2 regions of the Streptomyces sp. S4.7 genome follow, and region 1 is predicted to be linked to the other one. Evidence: riboswitches for the same ligand, from Rfam matches in the RefSeq annotation. Region 1 holds a riboswitch; the other holds the start of a gene.
What was found. A riboswitch is a leader RNA that binds a small molecule or an ion and turns the genes downstream of it on or off. The one in region 1 is predicted to bind S-adenosylmethionine.
Positions count from the first base shown of each region.

Region 2: it holds a riboswitch for S-adenosylmethionine, as region 1 does, so the genes downstream of both, thrC (threonine synthase) here and SSPS47_RS08010 (aminotransferase class V-fold PLP-dependent enzyme) in region 1, are expected to answer to the same signal.

Region 1 covers NZ_CP048397.1:1,815,767-1,821,421, forward strand. The annotation lists gene SSPS47_RS07990 (NYN domain-containing protein) at 1-436, opposite strand, end outside; gene SSPS47_RS07995 (hypothetical protein) at 472-714, opposite strand; gene SSPS47_RS08000 (rhomboid family intramembrane serine protease) at 889-1,599, shown strand; gene SSPS47_RS08005 (Lrp/AsnC ligand binding domain-containing protein) at 1,596-1,877, shown strand; gene SSPS47_RS08010 (aminotransferase class V-fold PLP-dependent enzyme) at 1,916-3,283, opposite strand; SAM riboswitch class IV at 3,538-3,655, opposite strand; gene trpD (anthranilate phosphoribosyltransferase) at 3,840-4,907, opposite strand; gene SSPS47_RS08020 (cytochrome b N-terminal domain-containing protein) at 5,141-5,655, opposite strand, start outside.
Region 2 covers NZ_CP048397.1:3,318,511-3,324,165, reverse strand. The annotation lists partial or broken gene SSPS47_RS14505 (hypothetical protein) at 260-976, shown strand; gene SSPS47_RS14500 (trehalose-6-phosphate synthase) at 1,213-2,637, opposite strand; gene SSPS47_RS35975 (hypothetical protein) at 2,697-2,819, opposite strand; gene SSPS47_RS14495 (glucosyl-3-phosphoglycerate synthase) at 2,950-3,891, opposite strand; SAM riboswitch class I at 4,009-4,136, shown strand; gene thrC (threonine synthase) at 4,153-5,478, shown strand; gene SSPS47_RS14485 (ubiquitin-like small modifier protein 1) at 5,519-5,655, shown strand, end outside.

The sequences.
Region 1 (5,655 bases):
CACGCTCGGCGTCGGCGCGCTGGACCTCCTCGCCCGCGGCGGCCACCAGCTTCACCCAGCCGACCGGACGCAGGACGTACGCGGCGGCGGCCACGTCTATGGGGTCGGCGGCAGGCGGCGGCGAGCCCGACTCCACGGCCGCCGCCAGCTCGGGATCCGCCTGGGCGAACCGCTCGCCGATCCGCTGCCGGAAGATCGGGTCGCTCTCCAGGGCCGCCGCCATCGCGTTGCCCGCGAACCGGGCGCGCCTGTTCGGCGTGAAGCGCGCGTACTGTCGTAGCTGGGCGGGCAGTTCGGTGACGGTCAGCCCGCCGAAGGCGTCGGAGACCAGCGCCACGACCCGGCGCCGGACTCCCTCGGGCAGCGGCCTGTCGAGCGCCTCGGCGTCGCCGCCGGCCGCATCGGCCGGCTCAGCGCCACTTGCGGGCTGCTCCACGATCCGTCACCCCACTACCCTTTCGGGCGGCTCCCTCAGGAACCGGCGCCCGGCCTGTCAACCAGTTCGATCTGATCCACCGCGTTGCACCAGCGGCAGCGGACGGACTCGATGGTCTCACTGACCACGTCGCGCTCCTCGATCTTCGACTCCCCGGCCAGGTCCAGATGGACGTACTCCACCACCTTGGAGGACCGTGTGACGTCGAACCGGGTGAGATTGCCGCACAGCGTGCAGCGCCACCTCGTGGCCTCGGTCGGCAAGGGAACCGTCGTCATCGTGCCGTCTCTCCTTCGTCGGGGGCTGCTGTCGTGCTGTCGAGCCTGCCGCGCCGTACCCCGGTGCGGCGCCGGAGCGCGGAAGACGCGCCCGTAACCCTACGGCCTCCCGCGTATCGCGTGTCGCGGCGAGGCGGTCCGTACCCGTCTGTCCGCGTACGGGATGATCCTTGGATGATCAATTGGCGCGCGGCGGCCGGTGCGCCGGTCGTGACCTACGGTCTGATCGGCCTGTGCGCTCTGGCCTTCCTGACCAGCCCGCTCTCGGGGTTCAACGCCGCGTACGGAACGGGCGACGCCCTGCTCGCCGCGCAGAGCGCGTACTTCGAGCGCTGGGGCGTGATCCCCGACGAGCTGATGAGCGGCGGCTCCCACGCGCTCCTCACCCCTCTCACCGCACTCTTCGTCCACGGAAGCTGGCTCCATCTGCTCGGAAACCTGCTCTTCCTCTACGTCTTCGGGGCGATGGCCGAGGAGCGGATGGGACGGGTGCGGTTCACCCTCTTCTATCTCGTCTGCGGCTATCTCGCCCTGCTCGCCTACGCGGCGGCGAACGCGGACTCCGACCAGACCCTGGTGGGCGCGTCGGGCGCGATCTCCGGCGTGCTCGGCGCCTTCCTCTGTCTCCTTCCCACTGCGCGCGTCACCAGCCTCTTTCCGTTCCTTTTCTTCCTGCCGTTGCGCTTTCCCGCCTGGATCGTCCTGATCTTCTGGTTCGCCCTCCAGTGGCTGGCGGCCCACAACGCGAAGCCGGGCCCGGGCGTCGCCTATCTGGCGCATCTGGTGGGCTTCGCGCTCGGCTTCGTCGCCGCGTGGGTGCTTTTCCGCCGTACGGCTAGAGTGAAGTTCCGTTCCGCGGCCACCGAGGGAGAACGTCAACCGTGATCACCGCGATCGTGCTCATCAAGACCAGCGTCGACCGGATCCCCGAGATCGCCGAGTCGATCGCCGCGCTGGAGAGCGTCAGCGAGGTCTTCTCCGTGACCGGCACCTACGACCTCATCGCCATGGTCCGCGTCGCCAGGCACGACGATCTGGCGGACGTCATCCCCGGCAGCATCAGCAAGATCCCCGGCGTCGAGGCCACGGACACGCACGTCGCGTTCCGCACGTACTCCCAGCACGACCTGGAGACCGCCTTCGCGATCGGCCTCGACGCCTGACGCCCGGGGCCTGCCCGTGAGGGCAGGCCCGGTCCGCGTCAGCCGCGGTCGGGGACGCAACGGCCGTCCTCGGTACGGTAGTTCCAGCGCGCCCCGTCCCTCACGAGCTCCTTGACCGCGCCGACGAACCGCTCCACGTGCTCGTCCGGCGTACCGGCCCCGAAGCTGACCCGGATCGCGTTGAGCGACCTCTCACCGGGACCGGCGTCCGGCGCGCCGCACTCCCCCGGGTCCCCGGCGTCGCCGCCCAGCAGGGTCCGCACGAGCGGGTGGGCGCAGAACAGGCCGTCCCGTACACCGATGCCGTACTCCGCCGAGAGCGCGGCGGCGAAGTGCGAGCTGTTCCAGCCGTCGACGACGAAGGAGATGACGCCCACCCGCGGGGCGTCGTCACCGAAGAGTGAGAGCACCCGCACCTCGGGCACCTCGGCGAGACCCGCGCGCACCCGCGCGACGAGCTCCTGCTCCCGCTCGACGAGCCGGTCGAATCCCGCCTCGGTCAGGGCCTTGCAGGCCGAGGCGATCGCGTACACCCCGATGACGTTCGGCGATCCGGCCTCGTGCCGGGCCGCGGTGGTGTGCCACTCGACGTCCACACCGCCGTCGGCGCGGCGCGCGACCTTGCGGCTGGCGCCGCCACCGGCGAGATACGGCTCCGCCTCCCGCAGCCAGTCGGCGCGGCCCGCGAGCACACCGGAGCCGAACGGCGCGTAGAGCTTGTGCCCGGAGAAGGCCACCCAGTCCACGTCCAGCTCCGCGATGTCGACGGGGTGGTGCGGGGCGAGCTGCGCGGCGTCGAGCACGATGCGCGCGCCGTGGGCGTGCGCGGCGGCGGCCAGTTCGTGTACGGGCCACAGCTCACCGGTCACGTTGGACGCGCCGGTGACACACACCAGAGCGGGGCCCTTCGGGTCGCGGCCCGCGAGGGCGCGCTCCAGTGTGGCGACGGCCTCGCCGGGGGTGCGGGGCGCGTCGAGGTAGCTGACGCGGGCGTCGCGCCAGGGCAGCAGCGAGGCGTGGTGCTCGGTCTCGAAGACGAACACCTCGCAGCCGGCGGGCAGCGCGGCGGCGAGCAGGTTGAGCGAGTCGGTGGTGGACCGGGTGAAGACGACCTGGTCGTCCTCGCGACAGCCGAGGAAAGCGGCGACGGTGCGGCGGCCGTTCTCGAACAGGTCGGTGGAGAGCTGCGAGAGGTATCCGGCGCCGCGGTGGACGCTGCCGTAGTACGGGGCGTAGGCGGCGACGTCGTCCCAGACCCGGCGCAGGGCGGGGGCGCTGGCCGCGTAGTCGAGGGCGGCGTAGGTGACTTCACCGCCGGTGACCAGGGGGACGGTGACCTCACATCCGAGTACGGGCAGCGGCCGGTCGGTGCTGGTGCGGTCGAGGGCGTCGGTGGGTACGGACATGGCGGTATCTCCCGGCAGGACGAGGCGGAAACGGCATCAGGACCCGGCAGGGGACGCGTCGTCGCGACGGCGGATGCCGTGACGGCGTACGGGTTCACCTGGGGGGTGGGGCTCACTGAGGAGGGCTCGGGCCCTGTGCCCGGCGCGGAACGCACCGGGAGCGGGCCGAAGGCCCTATCGCATTCGCTTGCTCACGAGACTGCTCCCTTGAGGACCAGGACCCCAGGGATGACGACATCCGAACGATGTCCAGGGGTCCGCGCTTGCCGCAGACCTCGCTGCCTGCGGCCTGGTCTTCACCCGGGGCACCCCGCCACGGACGGAGGGTTGCCGGACAGCGGGCCGGGGCCGTAGTCGCTGTCACTCATGACCTGGGCCGAGATTACCCCACGGACACGCACCGGCCCGGACGGCGTCCGCGATACGGGACGTCGGCGTCCTCGATCGCCGGACTGGCTGCGAACGCAGCCGTCGGCGGTCGAGGACAACCGTGGCGCGCGAGCCGAGCGGGCGGGCCGGCAAGCCCGGCCGAGGCCCCCGAGCCGGCCGCGGGCCCTTACGCGTTGCTCGCCGTCACCCAGCGTTCCAGCGTCGCGTTCGCCGCGCCCGAGTCGACCGCCTTCGCCGCCCGTGCCATGCCCGCCGCGAGTTGGTCGTTCAGCGTGCCGTCGCCCGGCTCCAGCGCCACCAGCGCCGCCGCCGCGTTCAGCAGGACCGCGTCCCGTACGGGGCCGGTCTCGCCGGCCAGCAGCCTGCGCGCGACGTCCGCGTTGTACGAGGCGTCCGCACCCCGCAGCGCCTCGATCGGGACCAGCTCCAGACCGATGTCCCTCGGGTCGAAGGTCTCCTCGGTCACCCGGCCGTCTTGAACCACCCATACGTGTGAAGTGGCCGTCGTCGTCAGCTCGTCCAGACCGTCGTCGCCGCGGAAGACGAGCGAGGAGTTGCCCCGCTCCGCGAGCACACCGGCAACGATCGGCGCCATCCGGCTGTCCGCCACACCCACCGCCTGGGAGCGGACCCGCGCCGGGTTGGTGAGCGGCCCCAGGATGTTGAACGTGGTCTGCGCGCCCAGCTCCTTGCGGGCCTTGGCCGCGTAACGCAGCGCCGGGTGGAACTTCACCGCGAAGCAGAAGGTGATGCCCGCCTCCTCGACGACCTCCACCACCCGCTGCGGCGTCAGCTCCAGATTGACGCCGAGCTTCTCCAGCACGTCGGAGGCGCCGCTCGCGGAAGAGGCCGCGCGGCTGCCGTGCTTGACGACCTTGCCGCCCGCCCCGGCCACCACGATCGCCGCCATCGTGGAGATGTTGACGGTCTTGGCCAGGTCACCGCCGGTGCCGACGACATCGACCGTGGCGCCGGGCACCTCGATGGTGTTGGCGTGCTCGTACATGGCGCGCACCAGTCCCGAGACCTCCTCCACGGTCTCGCCCTTGGCGCGCAGCGCGACGGCGAAGCCCGCGATCTGCGCGTCGGTGGCCTCGCCGCTCATGATGCGGTCCATGGCCCAGGCCGTGTCGACGGCGTCGAGGTCCTGGCCGCGCAGCAGCGGGTTCAGAACCCCCGGCCAGGAACGCGCCGCCAGGGTGTCGCCTCCGGCCGGTGTAACAGCGCTGCTCATGCTCGCTCCTGGGGTCTGTGGACGGGCGCACCGCCGTGCTGCCCGTGCTGCCAGGCGTCAGCCTATCCGCGCCGCCCGCGATCCGAGACCCGCCGCCCGTAGTACGGACAGCGGTATGTACGGAGCGTGGCCCGGGCGGCCCACGCTCCGTACGCACGCCCATGTACGAGGGCCCCGGCCCGGTCCCTCGAAAGGGGACCGGGCCGGGGCCCGACACGTACGGTGGTGCTCGATCAGTGGTGGCCGTGGCCGCTCGTGATCTCCTTGTACTCCTCGGCCGTCGGCTTGGGGATCTGGCTTCCCTCGCCGTAGTAGCCCTTGTTCAGCTTGACCCGCACCTTCTCCGCCGGGGACGTCTTGCGCCGGACACCGTTCTCGTCGACAGTCGGCCCGATCTCGGCCGGCTTGTACTGCTCGTGAGCGGTGAGCGTGTGCAGGTCGCCCTGGTTGAGCGGCTGGTGGATCTCCACGAACTCACCGTGCGGCAGCCGCTTGATGATGCCGGACTCACGTCCGTGCAGCACCTTCTCGGCGTCACGGCGCTGAAGTCCCAGGCAGATCCGCTTGGTGACCACGAACGCGATGACCGGGCCGACGAAGAACGCGATCCTGATGAACCAGGTGATCGTGTTGATCGACAGGTGGAAGTGGGTGGCCCAGATGTCGTTCCCGCCACCGATGAGCAGGATGAAGTACAGGGTCAGCCACGCCACGCCGAAGGCGGTCCGGGTCGGCGCGTTGCGCGGCC
Region 2 (5,655 bases), 1.5 Mb from region 1:
CACGCATCATGGTCGTTCGGTGCGAGCGGGGGCGAGGGCTCGATGGACGACGACCTGATGGACGGTCCGACGGACGACCGGATACGGGCGACGCTGGAGTTGCTGAACGAGGCGCGGGGAGCTGTCGATCGAGGATCCGCGGCGGGAGCGGCTGGAGCGCGCAGCCAGTGGACTCTTCCGGGACGGGCGGCGCAAACGCCGGTCGGCCACCCGCGGCGCCCGTGCGACGGCGGACGCCGGGATCCAGGCCGGCACCGTCATGGGCGCGCCGGACCGGACGACGGACGCGCCGCCGGCCGGTGCGGATCCGGTGCGGGACGACCAGTTCGCCGGCGAGTTGGGGCGTCCCCAGCGCTGCTACGTCTGCGAGGACCACTACCGCCGGATCCACCACTTCTACCACCGCCTCGGCCCCGACTGCGCCCGCGACAACCTCGTCCGGCGCCGTGCCCGCAACGCGGCCCAGACGCTGCGCCGTTCGCCGCGCGCCTACTCCGCCCTGGCCGCCGCGGAGGCCGCACCGGCGCGCACCGCGCTGCCGGCCGCCAAGGCCCCCGCCGTGTGGACCGCCCCGGGCTTCGGCGTCCCCGGCGCCGTGAACACCGGGGTGGCGGGCCGGTCCTGGGCCGCCGGGCTCGTGCCCCGTAACACCGGCACACCCGAGAGCGACGGTTCCGTGCTCGCGACCGTGGACGAGGCGGGGCTGCTGACCGAGACCGCCGCCGAGAACTCCTGGACCGCCCGGCTCGGCGGCATCGACCCGGCGGAGCTGCTGGAGGTCCAACTGGTCAACGCGGTGGCCCCGTTCCTGCTCGCCGACCGGCTGCCGCCCCTGCTGGAGTCCTCACCCCACGCGCGGCGCTATCTGCTCAACGTGACGGCCGTCGAGGGGCAGTTCGCGGTCCACAGGAAGACGAGCGGTCACCCGCACACCAACATGGCCAAGGCCGCCCTCAACATGCTCACCCGCACCAGCGCCGGTGAGCTGGCCGAGCGCGGCATCCACGTGTGCAGCGTCGACACCGGCTGGGTCACCGACGAGAAACCGCTGCCCGCCAGGGAGCGGCACGCCGCCACCGGCTGGCGCCCGCCGCTGGACATCGTGGACGGCGCGGCGCGGATCTACCACCCGATCGTGCAGGGGCAGGCGGGCAGCCCCGTCCACGGCGTACTTACTGCTCAAGGACTACCGGCCCGTCGACTGGTAGGCGCTCAGCCGTTCCGCAGCGCCTCCAGCTGGTCCAGGAACCACCGCTGCGGCGGCAGTGCCGTCGCGGCGGCGGCCAGGCGCTTCGTACGCGCCGTGCGGTCGTCGTCGTCCATCGTCAGGGCCTCGTGCAGGGCCGCCGCCGTGGCCGACACGTCGTACGGGTTGACCACCAGCGCGTCGTCGCCCAGCTCCTCGTAGGCGCCCGCCTCGCGCGACAGCACCAGGGCGCAGCCCTCCTCCGAGACGACCGGGATCTCCTTCGCGACCAGGTTCATGCCGTCGCGGATCGGGTTGACCAGGGCCACGTCCGCGAGGCGGTACGCGGCGAGCGAGCGCGCGAAGTCGTCCTTGACGTGCAGCACCACCGGCGTCCAACCGGGCGTGCCATAGGCGGAGTTGATCTCGTCGGCCACCTCCTGGACCCGGGCCGTGTAGTCGCGGTAGACCGCCAGGTCCTGCCGGGACGGGTAGGCGAACGCCACATGCGTGACCCGCTCGCGCCACTCCGGACGGTCAGCCAGCAGCTGCCGGTAGGCGAGCATCCCGCGCACGATGTTCTTCGACAGCTCCGTACGGTCCACCCGCACGATCGTCTTGCGCGGCGCCCCGTCCGAGCCGCCGATCTGCTCCCGCAGCTCGGCCAGCCGCTCGTCGACGTCGGGCCGGTTCGCACGCTCGCGCAGGAAGTCCGCGTCGGCGCCCAGGCCGTGCACGCCGATCCGTGTCTTCCCCGTCCCGCCCAGCAGCTCCTCGCAGCACGCGGTGAACGCGTCGGCCCAGCGGCGGGTCAGGAACGCGGCCCGGTCGGCGCCGAGGATGCCGCGCAGCAGCTGGCGCGCGATGTCGTCGGGCAGCAGCCGGAAGTAGTCGACCGGGGCCCACGGCGTGTGCGAGAAGTGCCCGATCCGCAGATCGGGCCGGAGCGCCCGGAGCATGCCGGGCACCAGGGCCAGGTGGTAGTCCTGGATCAGTACGGCCGCGCCGTCGCCCGCCTCGTCGGCCAGGGCCTCCGCGAACGCGCGGTTGTACGCCTCGTAGGAGGCCCACTGCGCCCGGAAGTCCGAGCCGAAGGCCGGCTCCAGCGGTGTCTGGTAGAGCAGGTGGTGGACGAACCAGAGCGTGGAGTTCGCGACGCCGTTGTACGCGTCCGCGTATACCTCCGGCGGGATGCCGAGCATCCTGACCCGCTGCCCGCCCGTGTCGGCGGTGTCCAGCCGGCCGCCGGTGCGCCGTACGGCCTCGCGGTCGCCGTCACCGAGGGCCGCGCACACCCACACCGCGTTCGTGTCCGGCCCGATGGCCGACAGACCCGAGACGAGACCGCCGCCACCGCGCCCGGAGGTCAGCTCGCCGTTCTCGCCGAGTGTGTACGAGACGGGGCCGCGATTGGACGCGACGAGGACCTGGGCGGCTTGCTCGGAGACCATGTGCCGAAATCTAGCCCGTCGCACAAACGCTCAAACGTACGGATTCAGGTCGGTGAGGATCAGCCACGCCCCCGGCCCCGGCTCGCCGCGAGCGCCACCACCCCGGCGGCGACGAGGGCGAGGGCCACGCCGCCCAGCAGCCAGAGCTGTTCCGTGGTCAGGGTCACCGCAGTCATCGCCATACCGGGCAATATACGCAAATCATACGAACGGACCGGTAATGCCACGCGGTGAAGCCTGCCGCCGGGCGGGCCCGGTGAGCCCCACGCGCGCGCCTGAGCCACGCGCCCACGCCGGGCCCTCGCGGCGCGCCTACGCCGCGCGCCGCTCCGCGTACTCCGCGATCTCCCGCATCGGCGGCCGCTCCTGCGTGTCCACCGCGTGCGTACGCGGCTCGAAGCCGCCCTCGCCCCGCTCGAACTGCGTCAGCGCCGGCCGCACCAGATGCCCCCGCGACAGCCGTAGCTGCGCCGTCCGGTAGATCGCCGCCGCCATCCGCCCCAGCGCCTGCCCGTCCTGGTGCCGGTGCCTGCGCACCCCGACATCGACCTGGCCCAGCGCGTCCAGCCCCACCGTGTGCAGCGCGTCCACGAGCAGCCCCAGCTCCACCCCGTAACCGACCGGGAACGGCAGCCGCTCCAGCAGCGAGCGCCGTACCGCGTACTCGCCGCCCAGCGGCTGCACGAACCCCGCGAGCAGCGGCCAGTGCAGATTCAGCAGCGGGCGCGCGACCAGCTCCGTCACCCGGCCGCCCTGCCCCGGCTCGTCGCCGAGCGGGCGGTCGTACATCGCCTTCACGAGCAGCACGTCCGGCTCGGTCAGCAGCGGCCCCACGGTCCCCGTCACGAAATCCGCCGAGAAGTCCTTCAGGTCCGCGTCCACGAAACAGACGATGTCGCCGCTCGTCACCAGCAGCGAGCGCCACAGCACCTCGCCCTTGCCCGGCACGGCCGGCAGCCTCGGCAGGATGTCGTCCCGGTGCACCACCCGTGCCCCGGCCGCCGCGGCGACCTCCCCCGTACGGTCGGTCGAACCCGAGTCGATCACCACCAGCTCGTCGACGAGCGGCGCCGGGCCCGACATCAGTTCGCGCCGGATCACCGAGACGATCCGGCCGACCGTCGCCTCCTCGTTCAGGGCCGGGAGCACCACGCTGACCTGCGTACCCTGCTTCGCCGCGGCCAGCAGACCGGGCGGCCGGTCCGCCGCGGACCAGGACCGCCGGGCCAGCCAGCGCTCCACCTCTTCCAGCACGTGATCTCCATCTCGCGGATCGGACGAGGCCTTCAACCGTCCAGGGGTTCGGTTACAGTCTTGAACAACGCGGATGACCGTCGCACGTCGGGGGTCATCAGGCTGACAATCGAATACCGCTCATCCAGAGGGGCAGAGGGAACGGCCCGTTGAAGCCCCGGCAACCCTCCCGCCGACCGCGAGGTCACGGTGGGGAAGGTGCCAATTCCGTCTCGCGGCGAGATGCGTCGCGAGGAAGATGAGGAAAGGGCCCTCGCCTTCATGGCTGTGCAGACCGTCTCCAACACCAACGACGCCACCACTGCCGCCGGATCAGCAGCATCCGACGCCGGCACCGTGGACCTCGGACCCGCCGCCGCCCTCTCGTGCCGCGAATGCGGTGAACGCTTCGAACTCGGCCCGATCTTCGCCTGTCAGAGCTGTTTCGGCCCCCTCGAAGTGGCCTACGACCTGCCGACGGGCGATCCCGAGGAGCTGAAGAAGCGCATCGCCGCGGGCCCCGACAACATCTGGCGCTACGCCCCGCTGCTGCCCGTCCCCGCCGACGTGGCGTCGAAGCCGAACATCAACCCCGGCTTCACCAAGCTCGTCAAGGCCGACAACCTCGCCCGTGAGCTGGGTGTGACCGGCGGCCTGTACGTGAAGGACGACTCCGGCAACCCGACGCACTCCTTCAAGGACCGGGTCGTCGCCATCGCCGTCGAGGCGGCGCGCGCCTTCGGCTTCACCACGCTCTCCTGCTCCTCCACCGGCAATCTCGCGGGCGCCGTCGGCGCCGCCGCGGCCCGCGCGGGCTTCCGCTCCTGCGTGTTCATCCCGCACGACCTGGAGCAGGGCAAGGTCGTCATGGCCGCCGTCTACGGCGGTGAACTCGTCGGCATCGAGGGCAACTACGACGACGTCAACCGCTTCTGCTCGGAGCTCATCGGCGACCCGCTCGGCGAGGGCTGGGGCTTCGTCAACGTCAACCTCCGCCCGTACTACGGCGAGGGCTCGAAGACCCTCGCGTACGAGATCTGCGAGCAGCTCGGCTGGGTGCTGCCCGACCAGCTCGTCATCCCCGTGGCGTCGGGCTCGCAGCTGACGAAGATCGACAAGGGGCTCAAGGAGCTGATCGCGCTCGGCCTGGTCGAGGACAAGCCGTACAAGATCTTCGGCGCGCAGGCCGAGGGCTGTTCGCCGGTGTCCGTCGCGTTCAAGGCCGGCCACGACGTCGTACGGCCGCAGAAGCCGAACACCATCGCCAAGTCGCTGGCGATCGGCAACCCGGCCGACGGCCCTTACGTCCTGGACATCGCCCGCCGCACGGGCGGCGCCGTGGAGGACGTGAACGACGAGCAGGTCGTCGACGCGATCAAGCTGCTCGCGCGGACCGAGGGGATCTTCGCCGAGACCGCGGGCGGGGTGACCGTGGGCGTGACGCGCAAGCTCATCGAGGCGGGTCTGCTCGACCCGGCGCTCACGACGGTCGTGCTGAACACCGGTGACGGGCTCAAGACGCTGGACGCGGTCGCGCCGACGACGGGGCCGACCGCGACGATCCCGCCGAGCCTCGACGCGTTCCGCTCGGCCGGTCTGGCGCGTTGAGCACCTCACCAACCCGCTACTTCCCGGAAGGCAGAAACCGATGAGCGTGAACGTCCGTATCCCCACCATCCTCCGTACGTACACCGGCGGGAAGGCCGAGGTCGCGGCCGAGGGCACGACCCTCTCCCAGGTCATCGAGTCCCTGGAGACCAACCACCCGGGTATCGCCGCCCGCGT